Regions from separate parts of the Rossellomorea sp. NRS-1567 genome, predicted to be linked through region 1. Evidence: riboswitches for the same ligand, from Rfam matches in the RefSeq annotation. Region 1 holds a riboswitch; each other region holds the start of a gene.

Region 1 (2,276 bases):
TTCCCCTTCAAAGGCTACGCCTCTCACGATCAGGTTTTGTTCCATGCTTGCTTCCTCCTCAATATACGTTCCTTCAACTTTTTCAATACTGGATCTGACCTCTAACGGAATTTGATAATTCTTGGCAAATTCCACTGCCCGTGGATGCAGGACGCCAGCCCCTAAATTAGCCAGTTCCAACATTTCATCATAGGAAATGGACGGTAACTTTCTTGCCCCTTTAATATAACGCGGGTCCGTTGTGTATACCCCGTCTACATCTGTATAAATATCACAGCGTTCTGCTTTCAAGGCAGCCGCGATTGCAACGGCGGTTGTATCCGACCCGCCACGTCCGAGAGTTGTAATTTCCCCCGCTTCAGTCATCCCTTGGAATCCTGCTACGATCACCACTCTTCCCGATTGAAGGTGACTCATCATCTTTTCAGTATGAATATTGGTGATCCTTGCATTGCTGTGAACGGATTCCGTCTCGATCCCTGCCTGCCAGCCTGTGAATGAGATGGCATCATGTCCGGATTGAATCAGGGCCATCGTGAGAAGCGAAATGGTGACCTGCTCTCCTGTAGAAAGAAGCATATCCATTTCTCTCTTACTTGGTTGCGATGTAATCTCCCTTGCCAATCCAACGAGTGTATCAGTCGTTTTCCCCATGGCGGATACGACGACCACAACATCATTTCCTCTTTCTTTTTCTTCTGCGATTCTTGACGCAACATTTTGAATTCTTTCCACAGAACCTACTGAAGTCCCACCGAATTTTTGAACAATAATACTCACAGCTTCTCCCTCTTTCTCAATCGAGTGCTTCGTTAAGACTCATTTTTTGATGGTGAAGAGTACAATCACAATCATCCTAAACGTTCATGGAACAGGTTCATCACCTGCGCTGGATAATAAAAAAAGCAATGAGAATAATATCTCATTGCTTAATGAACATACAGCAGAACATACTAAATAGGTTCATGGGCATTGTGAGATAGCTCTCCAAGATTGAATCATCTTGACAATCCTACATTTCTTAAACGTAGAACCAGCGGAATCGGCATGAGACTAAGACCACTTCGGCGAATCTCCCCTTTCCAGGCATCTCAACAGAGCTCATACTCCTCTTTACCTGTACTTTTGAAGTTCGCACCTCTATCACCACTTTAAAAAGTGATAATGTTATAAATTTTCGTTAATTATAGCATACAAAAAATTGTGATTCAATGCACATTTTGAAAATAAATTCATATTATTATTGATTTACATCCTAGTTTTTATTGCCAATTTGCAGGAGCGAGTAGTGGTTGATTTCCGCTCCAGGTGCTCGCTTTCCGCGGGGCGTGAGTTGAGCCTCCTCGGGCTTCGCCCTGCGGGGTCTCAACTTTCCCGCTATTCCCGCAGGAGTCGAGCACCTTCCGCTACAATCAACTATCATAGTCAACAAGTTACTTCAAAACCATTATAAAAACAACACTCTTTTAAATATGAGCTCAATCAAAAGAAAGCACATACTTCCTTGTTTCTACTATTACCTACTTCAATTTTTCGACTAATACCTTAGCAACAGCTTCCGGAATCCCTATTTCAATAAATTCCTCCACCGTCGCTTCTTTCATTTTCTTCATGGAGCCAAAGTGTTTAAGAAGCTGTTTTTTTCGTTTCGGTCCGATGCCGTCAATGTCGTCAAGGGTGGACTGGAAGGCGCTTTTTCCTCTGAGCTGTCTGTGGAAGGTGATGGCAAATCGGTGGACTTCATCCTGGATCCGCTGCAGCAAGTAGAATTCCTGGCTTCTCTTTCCAAGAGGGACGATTTGCAATGGATTCCCATACAGCAGTTCCGACGTCTGATGCTTATCGTCTTTCGCAAGGCCGCCAAGCGGGATATCCAACCCCAACTCATTCTCAATGACATCCCTCGCCGCTTCAATCTGCCCTTTCCCCCCATCGATTATAATGAGATCCGGTAAAGGAAGACCATCTTTTAGAACTCTCGTATACCGTCTGCGAACGACCTCCCTCATGGATTCATAATCATCAGGGCCTTTCACGGTTTTAATCTTATACTTTCGATACTCATTCTTCGCAGGCTTTCCGTCAAGGAATACAATCATCGCAGACACAGGGTCCGTACCTTGGATATTCGAGTTATCAAATGCTTCGATCCGGAAAGGAGTATAAATCCCCATATGCTCCCCTAGACGTTCTATCGCTTTAATCGTCCGCTCTTCATCTCTTTCAATCAGGGCGAACTTTTCTTCGAGTGCCTGTTTCGCATTCTTTTCGGCAAG
Region 2 (2,276 bases), on a different contig from region 1:
GGATTATGAACCCCAATCTCTTAAAATTAAATAATTTTTTTGCGTTAAACCCCTCTTACTTTGCATACAAATAGCTTGTAAGGGGGGATTTTTTTGTCAAAGTTTAAAACATACAAACCCCGAAGAGGAGGGCCGCTGCCTTTTCGTTATGTGATGATCATCACGATTCTATTCTTTATGATTTCGACTGGATTCGGATTGTGGATCATTAACAAAGGTTTGAAACCGACACTGCTTGCGTATGCTGAAACTCAAACCAGCAGGATCGGTACGTTGGTTATTAATAAAGCGATAAACAAAAAAATTGCCGATGTTCTTGATATTTCGGATATAACCGAGGAAGTAAAGAATACAGAAGGCGACATTGTTTCATTTAAATATAATACTCAAACCATCAATCGGGTTCAGGCAGAAATCACCAACTTAGTTCAGCAAAACCTTCAAGAAGCAGAAGAAGGAAATTTAGAAAACCTTGAATTTATTACCGAAGTGGAAATTGATGAAGGGAAGTCTAAAGCAGCGAAAGGGATTACTTACTCGGTGCCTCTTGGTCAAGCGACCAACAACGTGTTACTCGGTAACCTTGGGCCAAAAGTGCCGATTCGCTTTCATTCCATCGGAGATGTCCGTTCTGATATTAAAACTACGGTAGAGCAATTTGGGATTAATAATGCTGTTGTGAAAGTGTTTGTCGAGCTGGAAGTCAATGTCCAGATCATCATTCCATTTGCAACGAAAACCGAAACCATCAAGCAGGATATCCTGGTTGCCATGGGTACCGTTCACCTGGATGTACCGCAGTTTTATAACAATGGAGGAGGGGAATCCAGTCCTTCCATTGAAATTCCCACAAATTAGTCAGGAAAAAAAGTTGTCAAAAGAATGATAGTTTGTTATATTAATAAAGAAAATTTTATAACACACCACATCATCAGTCCGATGGGGTAGAGGCGCAGAGTTCAAGAGTAAGCTGTTTGAGAATGACAACTGTGAGAACAGATGAAAGGGAACTTTTGCCGAAGTAATTATGCATGTCGAATGTGTATTTGCTGGGGTTATCTTGAAGAAGGATAACACTGTCATTATAGGGGAATCTCTATAATGGGGAGCTACAGATCGTGATGGAGCACTTAAATTACTTACTAAGGTAATGATAGCTTCTCTATCGTTGCCTTTTTTTATTATCCTCTATCATGCTACGATGGTTCCCCCCTATCAAATAGGAGGAGGACATTATGGAAAACACGATTTACTCACTATTACCACCCCTTTTAGCCATTCTTATGGTTATACTTACGAGACGGGTTCTACTTTCACTGGGAGTAGGAATCGTTGCGTCTGCCTTTCTGTTAGCAGATTTCTCAATTTCGAAAACATTCAGCTTTATGTGGGACGCCTTTAAAGGCATCTTTGTCGCAGATGGAGCACTCAACACCTGGAATGTCTATATTATTTTCTTCTTACTCATTCTAGGAGTCATCACAGCATTTGTGAATATTTCCGGCGGTAGCCGCGCATTCGGTGAATGGGCGATGAAACGAGTGAAAACGAGAAAAGGGGCGCAGCTTCTTGCAGCCGTTTTAGGTATCATAATTTTTATTGATGACTATTTTAACGCCCTTGCCGTTGGACAGGTTTCGAGACCCATTACGGATCGTCACAAAATTTCACGTGCGAAACTGGCCTATATCATCGACTCGACATCGGCACCCATTTGTGTCGTTTCACCAATCTCAAGTTGGGGAGCGTACATCATCGGTATTATCGGTTCGATTCTGGCTACACACAGTATCACAGAGTACACAGCATTTTCAGCCTTCGTTCAAATGATTCCGATGAACCTTTATGTCTGGGCAGCTGTCCTGCTTGTCATCATGGTTGCTGCTAAAGGCCTGGACTTTGGAAAGATGAAAGAGCATGAAGTCAGAGCCCTTGAAACGGGAGCCCTTTATGATCCTGAAAAAGAGATTCCAGGCGAATTGAAGAATGATCTGCCTGTCAGCTCGAAAGGATCAGTAGGTGATCTTGTCTGGCCAATCGTAGCTCTTGTTATCGGTACGATTGGAATGATGCTCTGGACAGGATATCAAGCAGTTGGATCTTTTGACATCCTGCCGATTTTTGAAAATACAGATGTAACGAAATCATTATTATATGGTGGGTTATTCGGTCTCCTTGTTGCACTGATCTTCTTCCTTCGTCAAGTCAGCTTGAAAGGAATCGAAGGGAAAGCCGTTGGAACAGCAGTAGTGGAAGGGATCAAATCCATGCTGCCA
Region 3 (2,276 bases), on a different contig from region 1:
TTAGGATTCCACCTTGATTTACTATCGGTCTTTTCGTACGAGGTCCGCATACGATTCACGTTCAATCACGACCCGTGATTCCCCATCCTTTACAAACACAACGGCCGGGCGGGGGATACGGTTATAATTGCTCGCCATGGAATACCCGTAGGCTCCTGTACTGAACACCGCCAGTATATCTCCGTAATTCGTAGGCGGAAGCATCAGATCCCAAATCAGCATGTCACCGGATTCGCAGCATTTCCCGGCGATGCTCACAAGCTCCGTGCATTCCTCTTGTGGACGGTTGGCCAGGACCGCATGGTATTTTGCCTGGTAGAGGGCGGGGCGGATATTATCCGTCATTCCCCCGTCAATCGCTACATATGTGCGCACATCAGGAATGATTTTCTTTGAACCAACCTTATACAAGGTAGTTCCCGCTTCTGCCACCATACTTCGACCCGGCTCCACCCATACTTCAGGGAGTGGATATTCATTTTTGACAAAATAGTTTTTTACACTATCCGTTATCCCTTTGACATAGGTCGGAATCGGCAAAGGCTGGTCTTCTTCGGTGTACCGGACACCAAATCCACCACCGATATTCAGCACCGGCATCGTTACGTCCAAATCAATCCGGATCCGCTGCATGAAATCAGCCAATACCTGGATCGCCTGATCAAAGCCTTCCCGTTCAAAAATTTGGGATCCGATATGGGAATGGAGGCCGAGCAATGAGAAGTATGGCTTTCTGATTGCAAGCTGAATCGCAGTGGCCGCCTGTCCGTTTGAAATGCTGAATCCGAATTTCGAATCCTCCTGTCCCGTCGTGATGTATTCATGGGTATGGGCTTCCACGCCCGGTGTGACCCTGATCAGGATCTGAACCTCTTGCTCCCGCTCTTTTGCCAGGTCATGCAGCAGTTCAAGTTCGAGGAAACTATCGACGACAAAGCATCCAATTTCAGCTTCAAGAGCCATTAGCAGCTCCTCTTCGGACTTGTTGTTCCCGTGAAAATGGATGCGTGCTGCCGGGAAGCCTGCCTCCAATGCCGTATACAATTCCCCGCCTGAGACAACATCCAGGGATAGGTTTTCTTGTTCCGCCAGGCGCACCATTTCTTTACAAAGAAACGCTTTACTCGCATAGGCCACCTGGTACTGCAATCCACTTTCCTTAAATGCCTCCCGGAACAATTTCGCATTTCCGCGGATCATTCCTTCATCGTATACCATTAAAGGCGTCCCATAGGTTTCGACCAACTCACCCGTACTCATACCACCGATTTCAAGATCCCCACTTACATTCACATCAACTGTACTCATATCCTAAACTCCTTTAGACTCTCTAAAAAACACAAAAAACCGTATGAAGCAGATGCTCATACGGTTATTCATCAAAGTTTACGGAAACAAGATGAAGACAATGTATTAACATCTCTTCAATAGTGCTCCACAACTTTTGCATTGTGACAGTCCAACATTTCTTCAATGCTGGCCCAACAAAAAATAGAATTGGCTATTTTCTGCTTCGGCGATCTGCCTTTCCCAACTTATCCCGGAATCCATTATTCTCAAAGAAGGTACTCATCATGCTCGCGCCTCTATTATCAGAGAGTGACGTATTATTTTGTTTGAATTACTATACCATTCTCTTGAAAAGGTTGTCAATTGGTTTTTGGGAGAAATCCCTGGGTACAAGGGGATTTCTTGTACCCTTTATTTCAGCTTGATTTCGAACGGTTTCATCTCAATCGGCTTATCATTACTACTTAAGGTCGCGAATGGGACGATCAGTGAGTAATCCTCGAGGCTTGCATCCTTAGGTAATGTAAAAGTGGATCGAAAACGCAGGCCATCCCTATCCACTGTCTTCGTATGAGCACTTCTGATCATATGCTCCAACATCTCATTATAATCCAGTTCATCCTTGGCACTTCGTTTAATATCTTCGGATGGGATCACCTGAACGAATTGAGCAAAATTCTCCAAAATGTCAAATCGGAACTGTTCTTCTTTGATGTTATCGATGGTGAAATCCACGGTCACTTCCCCTTTAACTTTTTGAATATCTTTCACCATGACCTGATAACCGAAACGTGGACTCTTCACTTGAAATGGAATCGATGTTTTCAATGAATGGAGGGCATCTTCATCCATGCGCTCCATGTCTGCCTGTACTTTCAGCGAATGCGCCTTGTCATTGAGTTTACTCGTAAAGAGCTCTCTTACCGTCTTTTGTATTTTCCCATCTATCTCTTTGATATGGAGTACCTCTTCACTGGACTTTGACA

The links. Region 1 has a riboswitch for lysine ahead of ACIFOD_RS19395 (aspartate kinase). Riboswitches for the same ligand answer to the same signal wherever they lie in the genome.
Region 2: another riboswitch for lysine. It lies ahead of ACIFOD_RS07325 (Na+/H+ antiporter NhaC family protein); the one in region 1 lies ahead of ACIFOD_RS19395 (aspartate kinase).
Region 3: another riboswitch for lysine. It lies ahead of lysA (diaminopimelate decarboxylase); the one in region 1 lies ahead of ACIFOD_RS19395 (aspartate kinase).

Annotation. Positions count from the first base shown of each region.
Region 1 covers NZ_JBITPL010000026.1:29,994-32,269, forward strand. Annotated here, with positions in the region: gene ACIFOD_RS19395 (aspartate kinase) at 1-780, opposite strand, end outside; lysine riboswitch at 973-1,151, opposite strand; gene uvrC (excinuclease ABC subunit UvrC) at 1,521-2,276, opposite strand, start outside.
Region 2 covers NZ_JBITPL010000012.1:5,341-7,616, forward strand. Annotated here, with positions in the region: gene ACIFOD_RS07315 (HD-GYP domain-containing protein) at 1-34, shown strand, start outside; gene yunB (sporulation protein YunB) at 94-858, shown strand; lysine riboswitch at 938-1,120, shown strand; gene ACIFOD_RS07325 (Na+/H+ antiporter NhaC family protein) at 1,236-2,276, shown strand, end outside.
Region 3 covers NZ_JBITPL010000019.1:223,833-226,108, forward strand. Annotated here, with positions in the region: gene lysA (diaminopimelate decarboxylase) at 22-1,308, opposite strand; lysine riboswitch at 1,421-1,597, opposite strand; gene ACIFOD_RS16125 (DUF4179 domain-containing protein) at 1,702-2,276, opposite strand, start outside.